Regions from separate parts of the Sulfurovum lithotrophicum genome, predicted to be linked through region 1. Evidence: riboswitches for the same ligand, from Rfam matches in the RefSeq annotation. Region 1 holds a riboswitch; each other region holds the start of a gene.

Region 1 (8,303 bases):
ACACTGCCAAAAAAACTGAATGATACACAGGGAAGGACCGGGATCAATCACATACTGAAAACGATTGATAATAATGAGCTTATCAGTAAATCCCAGATACGAAAAGCACCCAAAGGAATACATTACTCTACCTGGAATGAAGTGCCTTTCAAGGAGAGATGGAGTCATAAATTCTATGGGCATAGAAGTACACTTGACCATATCTTGTTACCTCCTTCAATGTTCGACGGCAAAGGGATCGACTATGTCAACAACTCTTTCGGGGTCTTCAAATCAGACAGGCTGTTCACTTCAAAAGGGTATATCAACCGATGGCAGATAAAGAACGGGAAACATACCGGCAAGGGGTATTCCGACCATCTGCCGGTCTATGCGGTTTTTGATACAAAACCGTATAGAGCCTCCCCGAAAGCTGCACCCGAAAAAGCAACAGTGGGCAGTATCGAAGATCTTTACAAAATGGATCAACTGGACCATCCTGTTGTACTTGAGGATGTTGTCGTCGTCCTGAAACGGGGGCGTTATGCCGTGGTCAAGCAGTCACCAAAAGGACGGGGTATTTTTATATTTGGTGCAGTAAAGGGTATGAAAGAAGGAAGGAAGCTTGACCTTCGTGTACAGGAAATCTCGACCTATCAAGGACTTAAAGAGATCACGGCACTGGTCAAACTCAGGGAAAAAGGTACGGCTGATCTAATACCTTATTATGCTTCACTGGATATGATGAGACAGAATGAGGTCGTACGCAATTTGGTCGGTGTGGTTAAAAACAGGTATGTATATGTCAATGGTAAAAAGATACCCCTCTATTTCAAAAACCGGAAACTTACACCCAAAAACGGGTCAAAAATCAAGATAGACTATGCACATCTTGGGTATTATAAGAAGTTACAGCTGGTCATTTACAGCAAAAAAGATTTTACGATTTTGGAGGATTGAAAGATGGCATATTATACATGGATACTGGCATTTCACGTCATGAGTTTTACAAGTTGGATGGCAATGCTTTTTTATCTGCCGAGACTTTTCATCTACCACAGGGAGCATGCTGACAACAAGGCTTTTGGAGAAGTAGTCGAGGTACAGGAGTACAAGCTCTATAACTACATCGGTGTACCTGCGATGTGGGCGACGATACTTTCGGGTGGACTTATGCTTTATCTGAATCCCGGTATTTTTCAAAGTGGTGGATGGATGCATGCAAAACTCTTCTTTGTTGCTTTGCTGATCGCATACAGTTTTTCACTCAATGTGATACGTAAAAAGCTGATCGTTGATCCCTACTACAAAAGTGGGAAGTATTTCAGATTCTACAATGAAGTACCGACACTGCTGATGATCTTCATTGTCATCATGGTCGTGGTCAAACCGTTCTAGTCATAAAACTAAATAGTTTTGTGTTATAATCTCTACACATCAACATTTAAGGAATGAATTATGCAATTACCAGCACTACCGTTTAAAATACCTGAGATACCACTACCGTTCGATATACCGGCACTTATGCACCCGCCGGTCGACCACTTTATCATTGCATTGCCGATAGTGGTGCTTTTATTGGAGATCATCAATCTTTTTACAAAAAAAAGAGCGATCGGAGTGATCTCTTTCTTCTTACTGATACTGACCGTTGTGGCGGCAATTGCTGCATATCTTACCGGATCTGCCGATGGAAAACATGCATGGGATCTTCTCTCGGAAGCGGGACAGGCGGACCTGAAGGCACATAAGCTGCTCGGTACCTACCTGATGCTGGCATCTGTCATTGTGCTTGTGTTCAAACTACTTTCCTCAATGATCCAGAGAGGAATGATGAAGGCACTTTACCTTCTGATCCTCGTTCTTTTTGTTGCAGGTATCCTAAAGCAGGGCAAAGAAGGTGGAGAACTGGTCTATACTTACGGTGCCAATGTCAAGATCGTAAAGATTAAAGATGACGAACTCTTTGATTGTAAAGATGACTTGAGTGATTATATAGCCGAAGAGAAAGAGGCTGAAGAGGAAGCCAAGGCGGTGGCAGAAGCAAAAAAAGCTGAAGAGGCCAAAAAAGCTGAAGAGGTCAAAAAGACAGAAGAATCTGCAAAACCGGAAGACAGTGTTGCAAAAGAGGAGTCTGCTGCGATAGATGCTCCTGAAGCTGTAAAAGATCATGCGGCAGCCGCTGCAGAAGTGGAGGAGAGTGCATCAAAAGAGGCATTTGAAACCAAAGAGGATAGTGCAAATTTCAAAAATGAAGCCCAGGCAGACGAGAAAAAAGAGCTTGCTCCTGCAGAATAGTACTGTCTTGTCTAAACCAGTGGAAGACAGTGATCAGGAGCTCCCGTCTCCTGCATTGTCATCGTAATCCAACTCGTATACTTCGTCCTGCTCCGTTCTTTTGAGAGTAGAGAGGTATTTTGCCATTTCAAGGGTCTGGTTCTCATCCAGGTTTTTGGCAAAAGATATCATCACGTTTCCAAATGCCGTTCGTGTTTTTCCGTTTTGCAAGTCTTTCAGCTTTTTGAGCAGTACCTCTTCTCTTTGTCCCTGCAGTCTGGGAGTCGCACCGATCCCTTCACCGTAAAGCCCGTGACATCCATGACATCCGTTCTTCAAATAGACTTCCGACATCGTTTCGGCATGCAGTATAAGGTTTAAAAAGAGTCCGAGTAATATCTTTTTTTTCATCCAAAGTACTTTTTTTAGGTTATTATATTCATAAAATGATGAAAAATCAATACAAAAAGAAAAAGAGAGAAAAATAACGTTAATTTAATATTATGACAAGTATAATTAATTAAGACAAAATTAAAGATTGTCTGAAAATGAAAAAGCCAAACCTGTTGTGAAGCAGGGACGGAAAGTCATGGGACTTGATAAAATTAAGTTCGCCAGATCGCCGCGTAAAGTAGTATCTATACTTTTTATTACTTTATTTTGGTTCCTTTTTCAATACAAAAAAAGGAGTTAAAATGCATAAACCTCTCCAATACTGGATAAAAATTTTTCTAATAATGTGTTTCTCAATCGGATTTTTGCATGCCATTGAGATCGCTAACCTTTCGCAGGCAGTGGATGTAGCCGGAAAACAGCGTATGTATACCCAGCGGATGCTGAAAGATTATGCAATGATAGGTTTGCAGAATAATTTCGGAAATCCAAAAGAAGATCTGACGAAGATAATGGCAAATTTTGAAAACCACCTTGACTCGCTGATCGCGTTCAACAAGGAGCCCAAAACAGAAGAGAGTCTCTTGAAAGTAAAGAAGTTGTGGGTTCCCATTAAGCAGGCACTGAATGAGCCGCCCAGCAAAGATAAGGCAGGAAAGATGCAGGAAGACCTTGAGGCACTTTTGAAGCAATCTAATGAGGCGGTCGGCCTCTTTGCCAAGCAGACAGGAAAAGAGTCGGGTGAGATCATCAATATCTCTGGCCGTCAGCGTATGCTTTCCCAGAGAATGGCGAGTCTGTACATGCTGAAAGTATGGGGTGTGAACGATCCCCAATTCAAAAAAAAGATGGATGCATCGATGAAGCTTTTCAAAGATTCTCTTGACCGCCTTATGAAATCAGATATGAATACACCGGAGATTACGGCACTCTTGAAAAAGGCGGAAAGAGCATTCAAGTTCTTTGAGATTATGAACAGATCAAAGTCAAAATTTATTCCGGCATTGATCTACAAAAAATCCAATGAGATCCTTAAAAACATGAATACTGCTACAGGACTGTATGCTGCACAGGAAGGTAAATAGTATATTATGAATAGAATGAAAAAAAGAATAAAAAAGATAGGGATCTTTTTCCTGCTGACAGCATCATTGGCGGCAGTTGAGATTCAAAATACGGAAGATGCGGTCAATATAGCCGGCAAGCAGAGAATGTTTACCCAGCGTATGCTGAAGGATTATGCCATGGTCGGGATGGGAAATACATTCGGCACTCCCGGCAAAGATCTCCAGCAGACTATAGATGCTTTTACAGACCATCTGAAGTTGTTGAAAGCATATGCCAAAAATGATGCAATTAAAAAGAGTCTGGATGAGATAGAAGTACAGTGGAAGCCTCTTCGGAAAATACTACAGGAAACCCCAAATCTCAGCAAAGTAGAAAAGCTGCAGGGGGATTTGGAAGCACTCTTGACGGCATCGGACAAAGCAACAAAGCTGTTTGCAAAAGAGACGGGGAAAAACTCTGGTGAAATTGTCAATATGGCAGGACGTCAGCGTATGCTTTCCCAAAGAATGGCAAGTCTCTATATGCTGAAAGTGTGGGGTGTCAAAGACCCGAAATTCAAACTAAAACTGGATGATGCATTGATGCTTTTCAAAAGCTCTTTGGAGAAGCTGGAAAAATCTCCGGTGAACAATGAAGAGATCAATGCTTTGCTGGCAAAGGTCAAGCGTTCATTCGTCTTTTTTGAAATGATGAACCGGTCAAAGTCAAAATTCGTTCCGACGCTGATCTACAAGAAGTCAAATGATATCTTGAAAAATATGAACAGTATTACAGAACTTTATGTCAAAATTGAATCAAAATAAAAGGAAGATGAAGATGAAAAATGTATGGATGAAAAACATAAGTATGGCGGTAGCGGCTGTTTTGATGCTCTCGGGCAGTGTCTGTGTCGTACAGGCGGAAGAGGCACCTGCAGTGGCAACAAACAAAGCGGTGATCGCAGATATTGTCAAACTGATCGATATTGCGGGAAAACAGCGTATGCTCTCGCAAAGGATTGCAAAAGATTATCTGTATGTCGGAAAAAAGGTAGCGGTATCCAAAGCAAGCAAGCAGCAGCAGAAGTCCATTGAAGAGATGATCGCTGCGCACAAGGTGCTGGTCGACTCCATTAACGATCCTGAGATCAGAAACCTGCTCTCATTCGTTGAACTGAGTATCGAAGATTTCAAAGCGACGGCGAATGAACCTTTCACACTTGACAATGCACAGCTGATCATCGACTTGAGCGAATCGATGCTGGAAGGTAGCCAGTATGTTGTTAATTCCCTCAAAGAGAAAGTAAAAGTGAAGGAATCGGCTATTGTTGGAAAATCAGGTAAGCAGAGAATGCTTGCACAGCGTATCGCAAAATACTATATCGCCTATCAGGCAGGGATCAAAGATAAGAATACGGTCGATCAGATGAAAGCAGCCGTTGCAGAATTCTCGGAAGCACACAAAGCACTGATGGCAAACCCCGCCAATACACCGGAGATCAACAGGAAACTCAATCAGATAGATAGATTGTGGAAGATCGTCTATAAATTCTACCTCAATATTGAAAAAGGCGGACTGCCTCTGATCGTTTTCAATACCACGGATGACATTACGAAGAAAATGAATACGATCACAGCAATGTATGTCGAACTGTATAAGTAAGATGACTTGCAGCATCAGGAAGGATTGCAGATGAAAAAGATCTTATGCATATGTCTGTTGGCAGGGAGTTTGTCCTATGCCACAACAGATATGAACAGTAGACAAAGTGTGCAGAAGAAGAGGATCGCTACAGTAACGAGAGGTGACGTCAAGATTATTGAAGCGACGGAAAATATACGTTTTTTGAGTCAACAGATCGTAAAAGAGTACCTTTTTCTGTTTGTTACGCCTCAGAAAGAAGCAGTGAAAGCAAAAGTGAAGAAGAGGCTGGTCACACTGAGTAACAATATACGAATGATCGCGGCCACGACAAAAGATGTTGATTCAAAAGATATTCTGGAATTCCTGGCATACAGTAAAGACCAGATCGCACAGACTTTGACCGAAGAGATTACGGAAGAGAATGCGGCATTGATGCTTGACTACAGCGAAACACTCCTGGAAGGGGCTGACTCCATTGCAGCGGCACATGCCTATGATTTCAGTAGTGAAGAGCGTATGCTGATGGCCACCAAGCAGATGGAGTATCTGATAGAGCGTATCATGAAATACTATATGGCACTGCATGTAGGTTTTGACAATCCTACAAATCAAAACCAGATGAATAAGTCTATCGCGCAGTTTGGTAACAAGCTGCAGGATATTGAAGCCTATACCTATCCTAAAGAGATTGGTGGTGTAAAAAGCAAGATTTTGAAATCATGGTATGCGAATGGCTTTTATCTTGGAAAATCTGAAACGCTTTTCATTCCAAAGCTTATGTTGATATCGACAGCACATCTGGAAGATCTCATTGTCAAGATCGCCTTATATCATAACCAGAATCAGTAAAGGAGAATAAGAATGAATCTGTTAAACAATAAAAATATTTTTTCCTTTCTAATCGTACTGGTCCTGGTGGTTTTTGGGGCCATCTCCTACCAGACATATTTTGCATACAATGACTACCAAAAAGCAGAAGAGGGTAAAAAAGAAGTCCGTTTTGTCGAACTGCTTAGCCAGACAGTCGATGCCATAGCCAAAGAGCGTTTGGAGAGTGCAAACTATATGGGTAGTGGAGGTGCCGCTGCCGGCAGTGAATTGAAAGCCAGCCGTGAAATAGTGGACCATACGGTGGATGCTTTGGAAAGCTATGTCAGACAAAATACAAACCTGAAACTACATGACAAAAGAATTGTCATGGTTAAAAAGAAGCTCTCAAAGGTCAGGAACAAGATCGATACCCTGGGGTCCGACTATAAAGATATTTTTTATACCTTGTATCACCAAGAGATATTTCAACCTCTTGTCGGAGCGATCAGGATTGTTGTGGCGAGAGAAGAAGACCCCGCCATGAAAGCGTATCTTTCCAGCTATACCGATTATTTGAATACCAGTGGTAATGTACTGCTGGAAGACAGCGGGATCCTCTATGTGCTCAATGGAAGATACCCGATGAAGGATGAGGATCTTCAAACATGGGACAGCTTGCTTTTGCATGATGCCCTACCTTCTTTGAAACAAATTCCTGATTATGACCTCATGAAGAGTCTTGCATCGATCGTTTCGGCAGATGCCTATGAGAAAATAGGGAACCCGGAGCGTATTAAAGTGCTTTACAATGCGGATACGGGAGAGTATAAAGTCACGCCAAAAGAATGGATGAAGCAGAGTGAAAAGAAAACCGGCTATCTGACACGGGCACAGCATATTCTGTTAGGGACTGTGCAGGTCAAAGCAGAAGACCGTGGCATAGAAAGCAAAAACAGTTTGATGCAGTATGGGGCGGGAACACTTTTTGCACTTTTCGTACTTTTGGTCATGCTCATAGTCAATCACAACATCAACAAAGACAAGCAGCTCTTTGATGATACCTTAAGAGATATAGAAGCTGTTCTGAACAAAGAGCAGCAAAAAGAGCTGCAGGAGCTTATCGACAGACATGATGTAAACAATATCTACAGATTTCTTGTCAATACGATCCGGGAGGCCAATCAGGCAAAAGACCTTTTCCTGGCAAATATGTCTCATGAGATCCGTACACCGCTGAACGGGATCGTCGGATTTACCCAGCTGTTGAAGTCTACAAATCCTTCACCTGACCAGGAAGAGTTCATTACGGTCATCGAGAACAGTTCAGACAACCTGCTCGCGATCGTGAATGATATTTTGGATCTCTCAAAGATCAAAGCGGACAAGATCGAGCTTGAAAGCATTCCTTTCAATGCTATAGAGAAGTTTGAGTCTGCCATAGAGTCCTATGGAGCCAGAGCAGCGGAAAAAGATATTGAATTAGGTGTCTTTATAGATCCGGACCTTCCTACCCCGTTGATCGGTGACCCGACAAAAATTTCCCAGATACTTGTCAACCTTATCAGTAATGCCATCAAATTCACCAGTGCACACGGGACCATTGATGTTCGTATGGAAAAGACAGGGGAAACAGAGAAAGATGTGACTGTGAAATTCTCGGTCAAAGATACCGGTATCGGTATTACAGAAGAGCAAAAAGGTAAAATATTCGATGCCTTTTCCCAGGCGGATGTCAGTACCAGCAGAAAATTCGGCGGTACAGGCCTGGGGCTTGCCATTTCCGGAAAATTGACCGCGTTTATGGGCGGTAAACTTGATATTGACAGTAAAGAAGGAGAAGGCTCGACATTCTTTTTCTCTTTAACTCTGCCAAAAGGTGAACTTGCTTCAGTGCTGCCAAGACCAAAAATGAACGGCTTTACTGTAGCGGCGGTACTGCCGCAGAAAGAGACAGAGAGTCTTTTGGTACGCAATCTTCATGACTATGTGGGTGCGACAGATGCAAATTTTGTGATTTACAGCAAGGATGAATTGCTCAAAGAACAGAAGAATGCAATGCCTGACCTTCTTTTCATAGACCATGCATATTGTCAGCATGGCAACGAACTTGAAAAGTATCTGGATCTTCATACAAGAACGGTACTCTTTACCAC
Region 2 (8,303 bases), 290 kb from region 1:
AATTTCAATGTCACCGAACTGTTTGAGTTTCGTCACCGTATCCAGTGTGATCTTCCCTGCTTTGGCTTCATCTTTATGGGCTATGAGTATACGTGCCAGTGACGCGAACGGTGGATAGCCTGCCATTTCAAGAAACACCAGTTCGTCCCTGATGAAATCTTCATAGTCATGCAGATAGTTTTTGAAAAACTCCGCATCACCGGTCTGAACGATCACCTGTGCTTCTTTGGCCCTTCCGCTTCGTCCTGCTACCTGGAACAGCAGGCTCACCGCCCGTTCCCTGGCTCGGTAATCCGCCAGTCCCAAAATGTGGTCCAACCCCATGATCACCGAAAGCGTGATATTGGCATAGTCATGCCCCTTGCTCAACATCTGCGTACCAAGCAGCAGATGGCTTTCTCCGCTCTCAAAACGCTTGAGGGCATTTTTAAGCTGCTTTGCCGTACCGATGCTGTCCCTGTCGAACTGTTCTATTTCTATACCCTCTATGGCATTGCCAATGACTTCCATAGCCTCCTGGGTTCCCATACGTTCACTCCTGAGCGGTGTATGCCCGCAGTAGGTACAGGTGTCGACTATGGCTTCGGTAAAGTTGCAGTAGTGGCATTTGAGGTGTCTGCGCCTGCGATGCAGTGCCATCCCCACCGAACAGTAGGGACAGAGATGCGTCTTGCCGCAGCTTTCACAGTAGAGGTATTTGAAATTCCCCCTCGTAGGCAGAAAAAGCAGCGACTGGTTCTTTGCTGCAAAATTCTGCTGCAAGGCATTCAAAATAGGTGCATTGATGCTGTCACCACCGATAAAACGGTATTCTTTTTTCATCTGCACATAGGGCTTCCCAAGCTTGACCACATCATACTTATAGTAACTCGCAGCCGAAGGTGTCGCCGAAGCCAGCACCACTTTGGCACCCAGCCTCTGCCCCATAAGTACCGCCACATCGCGTGCATGGTAGCGCGGCCTGGTCTGTGCCTTGTAGCTGTCGTCATGCTCCTCATCGACAATGATCAGCCCCAGGTCTTTTAGCGGTGTAAAGAGCGCCGAACGTGCCCCGGCAATGATGCGGACGGTTCCGCTCCCAATGCCTTCAAGTATCTGCTCTTTCTTCTTTTTGGTGATCTTAGAGTGCCACATCGCCACGGTATCGCCAAAATAGACCTTCAGACGCTTCTCCATCTGCGGAGAGAGCGAGATCTCAGGCATCAGGAAAATAGACGTTTTACCCTCTTCGAGCATCTTTGCCATCAATGAAATAAATATTTCCGTTTTCCCCGAGCCGGTCACACCAAAAAGTAGGGCTTTGTCTTTTTTCAGGAGCTGGGCGTAGGCTTTTTGTTGTATTGTCGTTAACGTAGGGTGTTGTACCCCTACAACACCACAAGGCTGTTTCTCATGGTCTGTTTTTAAAGGTGTTGTCATGGGACAACACCCTACAGCATATGGCAAAAATAATGAGATAGCTTCGGAAAATGAGGAGAAATAGTACTCAGAGATGAATTTGGCGATCTCCATTTGTACAGTATTGTAAGCTTTGCCGGATGCGGAAACGATCTCAGCCGTTTCAAAATCAGGCTTTTCAACCTCTTTGACCACAACCGCATCTTTTTGGGTAGATTTAAGAGGAACAGAGATTATGGAACCCGCATCTAATGTTTGTCTGGAAAAATAGGTCAAAGCAGGAGCGCTTGACCTTAAAAGAAGAATTTCGTAGTAATGCACTTACTTATTCAAGTTCGCTACAGTCAGAGGAGGTTTTACAGTTCAGTTTATTGCCTGAAAGCGTAAAAACCGCATCTGTCCCGGTGGGACTCCTGAAAGTATACTGCGTATTGCTGTCACGCTTCCAACATTCATTCGCACCGGTTGCACAGTTTTTTACCGGATATTCAAGCACGGGATTGGAACTGTTGTTATCGAAGTACCTAAATGCATAGGTACTGTCTCCCAAGTCACCTATGGCTGTAAAATCACCCCGCAAAATACGTTTCTGGCGTTCAGTACTTAATGAACTTCTGACTGATGCCAGGGTCGCCCTTGCTTTGGTAATGACGGCATCATCACGTGTAGCTGCCAGTTTTGGTATAGCGATTGCTGCCAGAATTCCAATTACCACGATGACAAATACCAATTCAATCATGGTGAAAGCTTTTTGATGTTTATGGTGCATAGAAATCCTTTTTTGTGTCATTTTATTATTATATTATATCATAAAAGCAGGAAGTTATCTTTCATGCAACACAAAAATATATACTTTAGGGAACCTCTATCGTACGACTGTCTCTCCGCCCAGTCTATACGATTTATTGCTGATGGCAGATATCGCAGGATCGGCCTTCACTGCCTCACAGATGTAATCTGTTGTATCCGTCCCATCCGTTATGGTCAAATTACCTTCATTTATCGTCGTGAAGGTGAGGCATACCACGTTGTCATGACACAATACGAAAGTTGTGGGACTGAGTGCACTACCGGAGTCCACAAGACCGGTACAGCCAGCCTTTTCAAGCGGTACACTGGTAGCTTCGGTCACATTCACGCTTGTCCATCTGTCATTTCCCTGTGAGGTATAAAAGGCTTGAAAGTCACCAAGGGTTTTTCTTGCATGGCTTATGATGGCAGAAACCTTCGCATCATCTCTGGTCGCTGCCAGTTTCGGGATGGCAACTGCCGCCAATATACCGATAATGACAATGACAAAGACCAGTTCGATCATTGTAAACGCTTTTTGATATGGAGTATCCATAGATATCCTTTTAACTTTCATCAGAAAATAAATAAAAATTAGAAAATAAATAAAAAATTAGAATTTATTTTCTAATGCTTATTGAAATATGCATTCCCACGTTGTACGTGGGAACTAGTAAAATAAGGCAAGCCTTATCTTACAACACCTACACCACCAAGTTTATGTGTTTTTGTATTTCCTGCACCATCAGTAAGTGCTATAATAGCAGGATCACTCACTACACCATCACATACGGTACTTGTTCCTGAAGATGCTGCTGTCGCATTTATATCTGTCTGTGTCGCTTTGAGAGTTACACATGGCTTACCTTTTGCCTCATCACACAAATAAACCGTACCTATAGCATTTGTACTGGATGTTGCTAGAGTCGTACATCCATTATCTGTGTAAACAGGTACATTCGTTACATCACTTAATTTGGCAGTTTTCCATACTGTACCACCTTGTGAAGTATAATATGAAGACATATCACCCAAGGCTGTTCTTGTATTTGCAATAACGTTAGAAATCTTTGCGTCATCTCTCGTTGCTGCCAACTTTGGAATGGCAACCGCTGCCAAAATACCGATAATTACAATTACAAAGATCAATTCGATCATTGTGAATCCGCGTCTCATGTTAGTCATGATGAACTCCTGAAAATAAATTTTAGTACCAATTCAATAATCGGCCCACTAAAAGTATATGATACTATAACTTAAATGAATATAAAAAATTTTGAACCTGTACGTTCCCGCTCTATGTATTTGACTTATCTTTCTTTTTTATAGTATCATAAATTAAAAGAGATTGGAGGGATTGCATTTGAAAAGCGAAAACTGTGAACACAACATGAAACAAATGAGACGCGGATTCACAATGATCGAATTGATCTTTGTTATAGTAATCATAGGTCTACTTGCAGGCATTGCCATCAAAAAACTCTCTGCCACAAGGGATGACGCCAAGCTTTCAGCTGTTGTATCAAACATGTCGATCTGCATAACAGACGCTGCTGCCCATTATACAGCCACCCATCGTGATTATACATTAGCAGACCATCCTGTAGCATGCGACAAGAACAGTACCATGTGCTACAATATCGTCTATTCCGTCAATGGCGAAGACTTCAATGTAACAACTGATCCAACAGCCGCTCCATACTGTACAGATATAGACTATGTAGGAGGCCACCTGGCCAGAAGTTATGACTTTGGCGGCATTGGTGTAAACAGAAATTAAAAAATGAAGATATAATAATAAGGAAAATAATATGCAAAAACAATGGTCATCATTTCGGATCACACTTCTACTTTATCTAGTCGTTCTCATTCTCCCTTTCAGTTTTTACTTCGTCTACTCATCATTTGAGACGATCAAAACCGATACATTGATCGTCCGCCAGAGCAGCTGGATCCCCGGTGCAATAGAGCATACCTCAAATGAAAATGATATACTCCAGATAGACAAAAATCTCAACAACATTGCACAGTGGGCAAAAAAGAACGCCGACTCCAAACTCTACATAGGTGCGAAATCACTCTCGCAGGATCTCTCAGATGTAACAGCATGCTGGAGCGCATCCAAAAAAGATCTTTCTGCACAAAAGGGGAAATGTTACGATCTGGCTGAAAATATGGCCGTCAACATTGAAAAGATGGTCTACCTGAAACAGAAAGAGATCATCAATGTCTTTTACATCAGCCTTTTACTGGCTATGATATTCACACTTCTTCTAATCTACTTTGTAAGAGTATACATTCATAGACAGATGAAAAAGCATGCCATTCACGACCACGATACAGATCTTTTCAACCAAAAATTCTTCCTGGCGGAACTTCAGACTGCAGTTGCCAGAGCAAAAAGAGAGAACAGTCCACTCTCCATCTTCTTTTTGTCGGTAACAAACCTGAAGGGTGGGATTTATGATGCGAAGCAGCAGAAACATCTTGCACAAAAAATAGCGCATGTTATCAGTATGTCCACAAGGGACAGCGATACAGTATGCCGTTACGATGAAGAGCATTTCGCCATACTCATGCCCATGGCAGACAGAGAAGCTGCACTCCATCTTGAAACACGTCTCAAGACAGCATTGTCACATTATGAATTCCATGTAGATCCGCAACCTGAATTTGATTTCATAACAACACAGTTCGACAACAGCGAAACGGAAGAATCATTTATAACGCGGAGCAAGAATTGATGTAAGAGCTATGAGAGCACGGCACCAAAAAGTATTTACTCTCCAAAAGAGAGTAACGAAAGGTAATGCTTTACAGACCATCCAGCGTTTCGATAAGCAGTTCTATCTCATCTTCATAGGAAGTGGCCTGTTTGGCCAGACGAAGATAGGCTTTGAGAAGCTTATCGGGTTTATTGTCTGTATGCAGGTTGACACCGGCATCCGAGAGGTCCTTGTTGACAAAATCCGCAAAATCATCTTCAAGTTTAATTTCATAGCGGTTGCCGCAGACAGTAAGTCCTACATTTTTCATATTCAAATCCTTCAGATATAGAAATTAAAAATCAGAAGATCAATTTTTAATTGTTACCTTTCAACTGTACTATGACAGCAGCGCCTCAACTTGTGCGATTATTTTTTCGATCTCTGCATCTTTTTCAGCTAATTCCCTTTTCAGTGAATCGATTATAGTATCTTTTTCACTTTGGGAACCAGACATATTTGCAAGCTCTGCATTGAGTTGCTCATTTTCATTTTTGAGTGCTTCGTAATCTGCTTTCCATTGCGTAATCTTTTCCTGTAGTTTCTGTAAGGCTGTCATCGTTCGCTCCATGATAATATTTTTTCTGAAACGCTATCATAGCAAAAGAATCAGAAATTGGAAATTAGAAATTGGAAATATCCTGTATAAAACAGCATCTCCTCCAACACCAAACCAACTTGCTTTCTATTTTCTGAATTTGGATTTAATAAATATTTAAGTTAAAATAAAATACAATTAAATTTAAGTTATTGTTTTAGAAATGCTAAACCTATCGTGAGGTAGGGACAGAAAGCTATGGGTCTCATGTAGATTGCCAGGTTGCCGATATGGACAATAAATAGAGAATACTATCTCAGTAGAGTTTTTTATTTACATATTTTTTGTAATCTCCCCCCCCCTGTCTTTTCTGTCCCTTAAATTTTTTATATTTTAAAGGATCATTATGTATTCTCTATACAGACCAATAATAGTTTTGCTATCTCTTCTGTTTATTACTACAGGTATGGAAGCCGGAGGAACAAGCTTTGGTATCACCATCAAAGCTACTCCACTTTCCTATGATGAGTTTTCACTCCCCAGATTAACAGATGATGAGTTCAATAGCCTTTCTACCGAAAAAAAATACAAAGTGGCCACCAAGCTTTACAGCACTCTGTATTATGGTACTGACATGAATGATATTAACACCAGTATTCAATCGGGTACTTTTATCAGTCAAACCTATGACATGTTCGATCGGGAGAACAGTGCTGCGGAAGTCAGTGACGTGGAAGAATTGATTGGCCAGTATTACAGTGCCACCAAAAACGGTCAAGTCATAGTACCGATCCTGGCAAGACTGTTTCATTTGACACCCGGGAAAACATACTTTAACCATTGGGCCGCCTATGTATTGGCCCAGAGTATACTTTATTGTCCCGGACTGGAACTTCCCAATGTCAAAGAAACCGATGCCTATGCTGTCTACTATTCCAATCTTGTAAATGAACTTAATGCCGGTTCCAGTTTGCAGTGGATCACTTTTAAACATATGATATCACAATCCAATTGGAGACGGTTCAAGAGCCCTGAGGACAATGGCCGTGAAATGCTGGAGATCTACCTGTACGATATGAATGACAGTCACGTACCTTTGGCTGCACAGGCACTACAGAACTGGAAACTTGATAGAGGCAGCAATACGTTGGTCATCGAGGAAGGAAAGGGAAATACAGAACCGATCACTGACCTGTTCGAAGGTACCACGGTTACCAGCGGAACAGATTTTTACAGCAGCCTTGTCCTTCAACCTGACTTTTTGCCCACTGTGACCAGAAGATTGGTGAATATCTATTTTTCAACTTATACGGATACACAAAAAGACGATATCGTTTCCCAACTCGTTATGAGCAATCCAACAGCATGGACAGACCTCCTGAAAGAGATCATCTATTCCAGGGAGTATTTATTGAATTCCAACAGAATACGCTCCTTTGAGGAACTCTTTCTCCCTATAGCCAAAACAGTGGACTGGCATCCACATAGTTCTTCTTTTTTCACCCTCTACGATGCTTTGGATAAGATGAATCAGGCATCTATGGCATACAAGCTGGGAAGAGCAGTCAGTGCACCCCTCAATACTTATTCTTTTGCCTGGATGCACAAAAGTTTAAGGGATAACCTAATGACCAAATTTGAAAAGAACTCCTCTTTTGTATCGATTGCCGACGGATGGGGCTTGAAAGAGATATTTGCTGTTATTCCAGATACGCTTACAACCAATGTAGAGGTAGCCGAATATATGGTGCATTCTCTTTTCATTTCCACAATCGGAAGGGATGCTACGGCCAATGAGCTTCAAATGTTCAAAGACCTTGTAGATCCAGACAAATATGATCCCGATCTGTTCAACAGCTATGGCAGGCTGGTATTAACAGGAAGCGACAATCCTGACCTGGATGCAAAGATGCGGGGATATATCGCCGATCTTATCCTTGATTATATTTCCAGACTTGGCGAAACATATCAATTCATAACAAATTCATAGGAGAATATCATGAAAAAGAACATTCAACGTCCAGAAGAACATATCGACCGACGAACCTTTATGAAAGGTCTTGGTGCTTTAGGCCTTTCTTCTGTATTCCCCAGTACTTTGTCTGCTGCCGCTCTGGACTACGATCAGATCCAGTTCGATCCGAATATCTACAACGACAACAATGCCCAGACCATTATTGTTTATCTTACAGGGGGTGCTGCAGAATTTGCAGGGAACCTCACAAACCTGGACGAGATAAACAGTGCAAGCCAGAATCCCTATCCTCTCCCCTCCATGACACCTACACAAAACAACTGCTGGCTGGAAGCAGGAGGTGACAGCATCGAGAAACTTCTGGCAAATGGAGATATGAACCTTTTCAGGACATGTTTCAGAACCTTTGATGATTCCAGGTCCCATGGTGTATGTTCTTCCCAGGCACAGTATGGGCAGGCTACTCAGGGAACATCCGGTATTGTCACAAATATCGCATCCATTCTGTATAACAAAGGAGCGGTCACCGAACCGACAGCCAATGACGAGATAGGAAAGAATTTCCCTTTTGTTTCAATGGAAAGTACGATATCACCGCTCTATGCCAAAGGCGGCATCGATCTGCCTTCATTTCTCGAACCTGTGATATTCGACAGCAAAAGTGCTATCAAGAATCCTTATGCAAGATCCTCCTCCCCACTGATAAACCGTATCCTCAATACACAGACCGAAGAGACTATTGATAACCTTCTGGACACACAGGCAACTCAGACCAATACACCAGGGACGATACAGGACAATTTTGACAAAAGAGCTATTCTTGCACAATATACGGACG
Region 3 (8,303 bases), 190 kb from region 1:
CGGCCGAGAATCCCCAGTCATCGTCAAAATAGTTCAGGCGCGCACCGTTGCCAAGGTTTTTCGTATATCCGTACCCAAGAAGTCCGTAAAGATTCACTCTTTCACTTATTGGATACTGTGGTTTGGCAAACAGCCCTACGTGCATCAGCGGTGCTCCGCCGAAAGGACCTTCATCCATAAACGTATCGATAAAACGTCCTTCGATCCCGAAGTACTGGTTGACCTCGTATCCGCCACGTACCATGACCCCGTAGGTCGTATCTTCATAGGTACAACCAGGAGCACCTCCACAGTCATCCACGCTGAACTTTGCCCAGACCAGACCTGCCCCCAGATACCAGGGAGAGATCTCCACAGTTTCTATTGGGATAACCGGTACTATGGCCGGAGCCATATTCTTTCCCCCACCTGCAAAAAGTGCTGTACTTGCTAAAAGCAGTGATACACATGGTATTAGTATTATTTTTTTCATTATATCTCTCCTCTTCTTTCTTCTCTTCTAACAAAATAGAATCCCGATAACAGGGTCATAAACATCATCATAAGCATACCCAAAGAACCTAAAGCATCACCGCCATCAGAAGATTGTGAACTTGTACAATCTATATCGACTGTAACAATCGCTGTAGAAGTATGGCCTTCTGCATCAGTGATCGTATAGGTAAAGGTATCTGTTACATTGTTTATATCCGCTGCAGGCGTATAGATCAATACATCATCTGTTGGATCATTCGGTGTACCGCCATCATCCAATGCTACATTACCATATGTCGGCTGGGTAAAGGAGATGCTTTCCGTTCCCGGACCGAACGCTCCCCAATCATCATTGTTTGCCAATACATCAATGACTATCGGAGCATAAGAGCTGACCGGTACATCAAGGTTGTCTGTTGCATTTGGACCTCCACTATAGTGAATACTGATCAATGCTTTATTACTTTCCTCACCATTTTCTTCTCTGACAGTATACTGAATCGGTGTCGGGTCCGAAGTCTCTAAATTTCCATCCGGATCAAATGTAACTTCACCAGTGCTTTCATCTACAGACCACATTCCTTCATCAGGTACGGTAAATCCTATCACATCACCTTCACTATCCGTCAAAACATTTATTGCATCTGTACCAGGTACAAGACTTACGCGTGTCGAATCCAATGGTGATGAGGTATTAATATCATTATTCAGGATATCAAGAGTGGCAGTCTCACCTTCAAATACAGGACCATATGAATCATTGTTTGCCAGCGGCATATAATTAATGGTTACCCTACCTATATCACTGTTACCGTCTACATCATAGACGATATATTCAATCGGTGTTGGATCACCCACATACCCTTGTTCGGGAGTAAAAGTTATCTTTCCGGTATCAGGGTCGACAGTCCAGGTACCTTCACCAGGTACAATATATGTTGTAACCTCTCCATTAACAGGATCTATAATACGTACCGTTGATGCATTTAAGTCTGAAGTTCCATTAATATCATTCTGTATGACATCTATGGTCACCTCACTTCCGTTTGTAGCATTCACATTATCATCTTCAGCAGTTGGCGGTGTGTCATTATCAATAATTGTTCCTCTTCCTGTATCTGAACTATCTCCTACCGAACCGCTATTGACTGTACTGATATGGATATCAAGATATTCATCTGCCTCTACCAGTCCATCATCTTCTGTGCTAACTGATGCCGTAACATGTGTTGATCCAGCAGGGATCACTACTGTTACTGTTGTGGGTATATAATCCTCACCTTGGGTTGTCGTATTATCTTCCAATGTCAATGTTAGGTTAATGTCTTCACCATAGGCATGTGTAAGATTGACATCAAACACAAGGTCACCACCCTCTACGATCATTGCATCTCCTATGAGGACATCCGGAGCGGCAACAACAGTTACCGTGACTGCCGCTGAAGCAGTATCACCGTTCTCGTCAGTAATGGTATACATAAAGGTATCATGGCCGCTGAATCCTGCATTCGGCCTATAGACAAGCCTGTCATCAGTCGGATCATCAGGTGTCCCGTTATCATCGAGTGTCACTGTACCATTTGACGGTTCGGTGAATGCTGTGATATTGAGATCATCATTGTCAGGATGCGTATCGTTGCCCAATACATCTATGCTTACAGGTAATTCCTGGTCAGTCGTTGCACCGTCAGCCACAGCATTCGGCACAGCATCAGTCGCAGGATCCACAACGGTTACAGTAACGATAGCTACATCTGTATTGCCGTTTGCATCAGTGATCTCATACTCGAACGTATCCGTACCCACAAATCCTGTATTTGGATCATAGATAATATAGTCATCCGACGGATCATTAGGGGTTCCGTTATCTTCTATACTCACCGTACCATTGGATGGTTGAGTTATGATAGTTGTAAGATTAAACTCATCGCCTTCAGGGTCATAGTCATTGTTCAGTACCGGAATATCTATAGAAGCTGTATTGTCCGTACTGGCACTGTCAGCAACTGCCGCCACGGAATTGGATTCCGGATCTTGAGGATCGGTTACAGTAATGATCACCACTGCCATATCTGTCCCGCCATTTCCGTCACTTATTGTATAGATAAATGCCGTGGTGCCGATAAAGTCTGTATCAGGTGTAAAGATTACTGTTCCATTCGCATCAAATGTCACCGTCCCATTGGTATCTGTCGTATTAACATCAACTATTGCCAATACATCACCATCCACATCATGATCATTGTTCAGTACCGGTACTGATACCGCTGTATTGATAGGTGTTGACTGACTGTCATCTTCTGCTACCGGTGCATCGTTAACCGGGTCTATTGTAACAGTCACCGTTGCCGTATTACCTTCCTCATTTGTATAGGTAAAGGTATCTGTGCCATTATAGTTTTCTTCTGGAGTATATTTTACTGTTCCATCAGGATTGATCGTTACTGTTCCATGCTCCCCATCCGTCACTGAAGCTACAGGTGACTTTGTACCTTCCGGATCAGTATCGTTTGCCAAAACATCTATATCAACCGGCGTATCTTCTTCTGTCGTTGCACTGTCATCTGCGACTACTGTCGGGTCATCTACTGCTGTGACTGTAATTGTAAGCGTTGAACTGGATGTTCCGCCGTTACTGTCACTGATAGCATAGGTTACTGCCGGAACAGGACCGTTAAAGTTCGCTGCCGGATCAAACGTGTAAGAACCGTCTGCTGCAATGGTAAGGTTACCTTCTGTCAGTACCAGCGGATTGCCTACGGTTGCAGTGTTCGCACCAACATTATATCCAGTCACCGAAAGCGTATCTCCATCTGGATCCGTATCATTCCCCAGTACGCCTGTCGCAGCCACAACCAATTGTGTATCTTCTGCTGTGCTTCCTGTATCCGGGTTGGCTGTCGGTGCAGGGTTGGTTACCGTCCAACTGAATGTCTCGCTGGTGCTTGCATTACTTGAATCTTTTGCAGTCACCGTGACGCTGTACGGCCCGCTTTGGCTGGCCGATTTATCGATCGTCCCGCTGATCACTCCTGTATTTGGATCGATGCTCAGTCCTGTTGGCAATCCTGTCGCCGAGTATGTCAGTGTGTCCCCGTCCGGATCCGAGAAGTTGCCGCTTACATTCACGCTTGGCGTATCGGCATCGGCATTTGTCTGGTCGGCGATCGGTGTGCTTGTCGGTGTATCGTTTTGAGGTGTGACTGTAATTGTAAGCGTTGAACTGGATGTTCCGCCGTTACTGTCACTGATAGCATAGGTTACTGCCGGAACAGGACCGTTAAAGTTCGCTGCCGGATCAAACGTGTAAGAACCGTCTGCTGCAATGGTAAGGTTACCTTCTGTCAGTACCAGCGGATTGCCTACGGTTGCAGTGTTCGCACCAACATTATATCCAGTCACCGAAAGCGTATCTCCATCTGGATCCGTATCATTCCCCAGTACGCCTGTCGCAGCCACAACCAATTGTGTATCTTCTGCTGTGCTTCCTGTATCCGGGTTGGCTGTCGGTGCAGGGTTGGTTACCGTCCAACTGAATGTCTCGCTGGTGCTTGCATTACTTGAATCTTTTGCAGTCACCGTGACGCTGTACGGCCCGCTTTGGCTGGCCGATTTATCGATCGTCCCGCTGATCACTCCTGTATTTGGATCGATGCTCAGTCCTGTTGGCAATCCTGTCGCCGAGTATGTCAGTGTGTCCCCGTCCGGATCCGAGAAGTTGCCGCTTACATTCACGCTTGGCGTATCGGCATCGGCATTTGTCTGGTCGGCGATCGGTGTGCTTGTTGGTGTATCGTTCACCCCGTTGACCGTAATATTCTCATTTGCTGTAGCTGTAGCACCTTTTCCATCACTTATTACATACGGGAAACTTACCAGCCCATTATAGTTTGTATCTGGCGTGAATGTGATCACACCTACTGCATCAACAGTTACGGTTCCGTTTGTTACAAGAATCGTTTGTGCTACACCCGGGGTCAAAGTCACACCATTAATAGAAACAACCCCTATACTGTCACCATCAGGATCGCTATCAGCTGTTAATGGTAACAAAGTCACACTACTATCCTCAGCAACTGTATAACTATCGTTAACTGCAGCAGGCCCCCTGTTTACTACTGTCAAAGACTCATTAAGATCATCATTTACATTAGTTGGATCAGCTTGATCTCCTGTAGCCGAAGTTGTAAAGTTAGTAATTGTCAACAAAGATGTTCCAGAATCAACAGTTCCTGAAAGTGTCAAGTTCGCACTTGCACCATTTGCCAATGTTCCTATGGTCCAAATACCTGTACCAGAGTTATAAGTTCCCTGGCTTGGAGTATTGGAAGCATAAGTAATTCCAGTTGGAAGTTGATCTGTCAAACTTACATTTGTTGCTTCTGCGGGACCATTATTTGTGACAGTTAACGTATAGGTAACTGTATCGCCAACATTGGGAGATACTTTATCCACGACTTTAGTTGTGCGAAGATCCGCTTGTACTTGATATCCATCATCTCCCACTGAAATTGTTCCGCCTGCTGAAACATCAACAGTTTCGGGGTCTGTTCCCGCTGTTTGGGCATAACCTACGGGGAGAGTGGATTCATTTACGTCAATGACTACACTGGATTCAGTTGCCGAAGTATACGCTACATAATCTCCATTTGTATCTGTTGAAACAAAAAATGTTCCTGTCGTATCTGTAATAGCTATCGTGATGTTGGAGAAACCTGTTTCACCAGAATCATATGCACCGTTGCCGTTTGCATCGTCAAATACCTTGCCTGTCATTTTGGTCCGAGGCGTATCATCAGGTTCTATAGCCAAACGAAGAAAGACGGGTTGGGAAGTCGCTCCTATAGAATAAGTATCCAAATATGCTTTATTTCCATCACCACCACTTGTAAAATCACCCCAATTGTGGTATTTATATGTTCCGTCTGCATTATATGAATCGGCATGTGTCAACCCTAAATAACTATTATCATCCCAGTAAACTTTATTCGATGTATCAATACTACCATTATCTAAAACTGCATTGATTGTCAAACCATTATTACCTGAACCACCACTTGTTTCTGCATCCGCGGCAGTAAAGTGAAACTCTCCTGTTTTAAGAACGATCTGTGCTTTGTAAGTACCATTAGGAACGGTATTACCACTATTATCTACGCCATTCCAGTTAACACTATTGTCTCCAGGTACAGCTGTTCCGTTCAGAAATACATCCCCACTACCAAAAACATCATCATTGTTTACATCTATTATAATGGTATAGGTTCCACTTATTGCCAAGTTTGTTGTAAAGAGAAAGTTTCCTGTATCCTGTACTGTCACTGTGTCACTTGGTGAGATCGAATCATCAACACCTTGATCATCAAGAAAATGGAAATTTGTAATCTCAGGCAGCGTTGTGGGCCTGGGGTAAGAAGCAGCAGGGTTGGAAAGATAAAGTTTATATTGCGCTTCAACATAGTTTCTATTTCCAGATACAGAAGGACAGGGTGCCGCACTATCTGAATCAATACATCCACTCAAAGCGGCAACAATCGTTCCATCAGCATTAGGACTCGTAAGTCCCAAATTATTTGCTGTTAATTCGTATACATATCCGGCAAAATGGTCAAGATCAAGTTCCCATGTATAATAACTGCCATTAAACCCACCGTCAACCACAGCGTATAAATTGGCACTGGTGGAGTGGCTATCTCCAAAAGAACCTGCATCAAAAGCCCATCTATAGGCCCAAAGCCGCCCTTGATCTATACGTGGGTCCACATCATCACCAGGGTTTGTCTTGACAAATACATCAAAGCGTTTTAAAACATCTTGCGTCCCTTGTGTATTGTCTAAACGTATCTGATAGGTACCTACTGCTCCTGGAATAAACTCATATCCTCCACTCAATATACCATTAAAATCATCAGTACAATCGACATTTGAGCTATTCATTGTCGTGGAATCCAGTAAGGTTGTACCCGATTCATCATAAATCTCGATGGACAGATTATCACCATTTGCCTCTCCACAAATATGAATATTTATAATTTCATTTGCATTTGTGATATCAACATAGAGAGGTCGTTCTTTAACTTCCAAACCTGTACTTGAGTTATTATAAGTACTGTTCCATTGAAACAATGGCTGTTCATGTGTTACATCTTCATTCAGCCCCATCTGCCAGGAACCTTCAGCATGCAACTGAACCCCAAAACCTAAAAACAAAAAACCAAAAAGGGCAACCGCCCTCAACCATGACCAAATTAACTTCATTTACAACCCCTTGTAATTTTGTAAAATATTTATTTTGGCAACCCGGCGGTCTGCCCTCAAAAAAAAGGGGGAGATCCGTAGCTTTCCGTCCCACCTTCTCAGGTGGTTTGGCTTTGACAATATGCTGTATTTCCTCTCTTCAATTTAGAAAGGGAATAACATAACATTGCATTATAACAGATAAATGTCACGCAAATGTCACGTAAAGAGTATTATTATGCTATAGTACATTTATAAAAACCAGCATCACCGGTGACAGCCTATGAAATTTGTATATCTTTTTTTATCTTTTTTCCTGACCTTTCATCTTTTTTTACATGCAAAAACTCTGCCTTCAGACCTTAACCTATCAGAGCCAAAGAGTACCTTTACCTCTTTGGGTGAAGCACGCTTGGTACAAAACATGCATACAGACGACAATACCCGGTATACAGCTGAGAATCTTTTGAAAATGCTCTTTCCTTTTGCCCTGCTTGTCCTGCTCATACTGCTCAGCCTCTATGCACAGCGCCAATACAATAAACGGTTGAGAAAACAGATGGAATTGGCGGTGGAAGAGTTGCGGCACAAGGATGAACTGCTACTTCAACAGCAGAGAATGGCTGCAATGGGAGAGATGCTCAGCATGATCTCGCACCAGTGGAAACAGCCGCTTGGAGCCATAAATTCCGCTGTCATAGGGGTTAACATGAAGATCGCAAGCGGTAAATTCGACCTTGCCCAACCTACCGAACGAAAAAAGTTCCTTGCTTATCTACAAAGGAAACACGACAGCATTCTGGAGTATGTGCGCTATCTTTCCGATACGACGGACGACTTCAGGAACTTTTTCAACCCCTACAAAAGCAAGGCGACAGCACCCTTGAGCCAACCCGTTGAAAATGCCCTGATGATCATTCAAAAATCACTTGAAGGCAAAGGCATTCAAGTCATTACAGAATTGAATGACCATACCGAGATCATGATGTATGAAAATGAGATCATTCAGGTCATACTCAATCTGCTGAAAAACAGTGAAGACATTTTTTTGGAAAAAAATATCCAAGTCCCGAAGATCATTATCGCTACGCTTCAACAAAAACAACAGTGTCTCATACGGATATACGACAACGGCGGAGGAATTCACGCTACTGTTGCCAAAAAGATCTTTGAACCCTATTTCAGCACCAAGGAGCACAATGTCGGTACAGGACTTGGGCTGTATATGTCCAGGATCATTATGGAAGATCACCACAACGGTTCCATAAAGATGCGAAACAAAAACGGGGGGGGTCTGCTTTGACCTCACTTTCAATAAGCCTAAAAGGACTGACTGAACAATGAGAACTTGTATCCCATACCATAAATACTGCTTATCACACTCTTGGGAAGTTTTTTACGCAGTTTGAAGACCAGGTTCCGTATATTTTTTTCATCCAGCTCAACACTCTCAAGGTAGAAATAATGCAATATCTCCTCTCCCGTGCATACCTGTTCAGCTTTTCTTACCAATAACTGCATCAGAAAGGTCTCATGCCGGGTCAACTGCACAGGATAACCGTTCTGCGTCAGCAGGCTCCTCTCTTTGTCCC

The links. A riboswitch is a leader RNA that binds a small molecule or an ion and turns the genes downstream of it on or off. The one in region 1 is predicted to bind cyclic di-GMP.
Region 2: it holds a riboswitch for cyclic di-GMP, as region 1 does, so the genes downstream of both, YH65_RS01520 (hypothetical protein) here and YH65_RS02850 (type IV pili methyl-accepting chemotaxis transducer N-terminal domain-containing protein) in region 1, are expected to answer to the same signal.
Region 3: it holds a riboswitch for cyclic di-GMP, as region 1 does, so the genes downstream of both, YH65_RS11175 (beta strand repeat-containing protein) here and YH65_RS02850 (type IV pili methyl-accepting chemotaxis transducer N-terminal domain-containing protein) in region 1, are expected to answer to the same signal.

The regions. Positions count from the first base shown of each region.
Region 1 is NZ_CP011308.1:595,917-604,219, forward strand. It holds gene YH65_RS02830 (endonuclease/exonuclease/phosphatase family protein) at 1-939, shown strand, start outside; gene hemJ (protoporphyrinogen oxidase HemJ) at 943-1,377, shown strand; gene YH65_RS11185 (DUF2231 domain-containing protein) at 1,438-2,277, shown strand; gene YH65_RS02845 (c-type cytochrome) at 2,311-2,667, opposite strand; cyclic di-GMP riboswitch class I at 2,803-2,883, shown strand; gene YH65_RS02850 (type IV pili methyl-accepting chemotaxis transducer N-terminal domain-containing protein) at 2,994-3,734, shown strand; gene YH65_RS02855 (type IV pili methyl-accepting chemotaxis transducer N-terminal domain-containing protein) at 3,741-4,520, shown strand; gene YH65_RS02860 (type IV pili methyl-accepting chemotaxis transducer N-terminal domain-containing protein) at 4,534-5,358, shown strand; gene YH65_RS02865 (hypothetical protein) at 5,389-6,189, shown strand; gene YH65_RS02870 (response regulator) at 6,202-8,303, shown strand, end outside.
Region 2 is NZ_CP011308.1:308,413-316,715, reverse strand. It holds gene YH65_RS01560 (primosomal protein N') at 1-1,674, opposite strand, end outside; gene YH65_RS01555 (type II secretion system protein) at 1,724-2,167, opposite strand; gene YH65_RS11690 (type II secretion system protein) at 2,264-2,743, opposite strand; gene YH65_RS11685 (type II secretion system protein) at 2,878-3,345, opposite strand; gene YH65_RS01540 (type II secretion system protein) at 3,551-3,967, shown strand; gene YH65_RS01535 (GGDEF domain-containing protein) at 3,999-4,931, shown strand; gene YH65_RS01530 (hypothetical protein) at 5,002-5,223, opposite strand; gene YH65_RS01525 (DUF3450 domain-containing protein) at 5,293-5,523, opposite strand; cyclic di-GMP riboswitch class I at 5,706-5,780, shown strand; gene YH65_RS01520 (hypothetical protein) at 5,897-7,480, shown strand; gene YH65_RS01515 (DUF1501 domain-containing protein) at 7,490-8,303, shown strand, end outside.
Region 3 is NZ_CP011308.1:409,741-418,043, reverse strand. It holds gene YH65_RS02000 (porin family protein) at 1-472, opposite strand, end outside; gene YH65_RS11175 (beta strand repeat-containing protein) at 472-6,411, opposite strand; cyclic di-GMP riboswitch class I at 6,766-6,854, opposite strand; gene YH65_RS01990 (sensor histidine kinase) at 6,995-8,014, shown strand; gene YH65_RS01985 (response regulator transcription factor) at 8,032-8,303, opposite strand, start outside.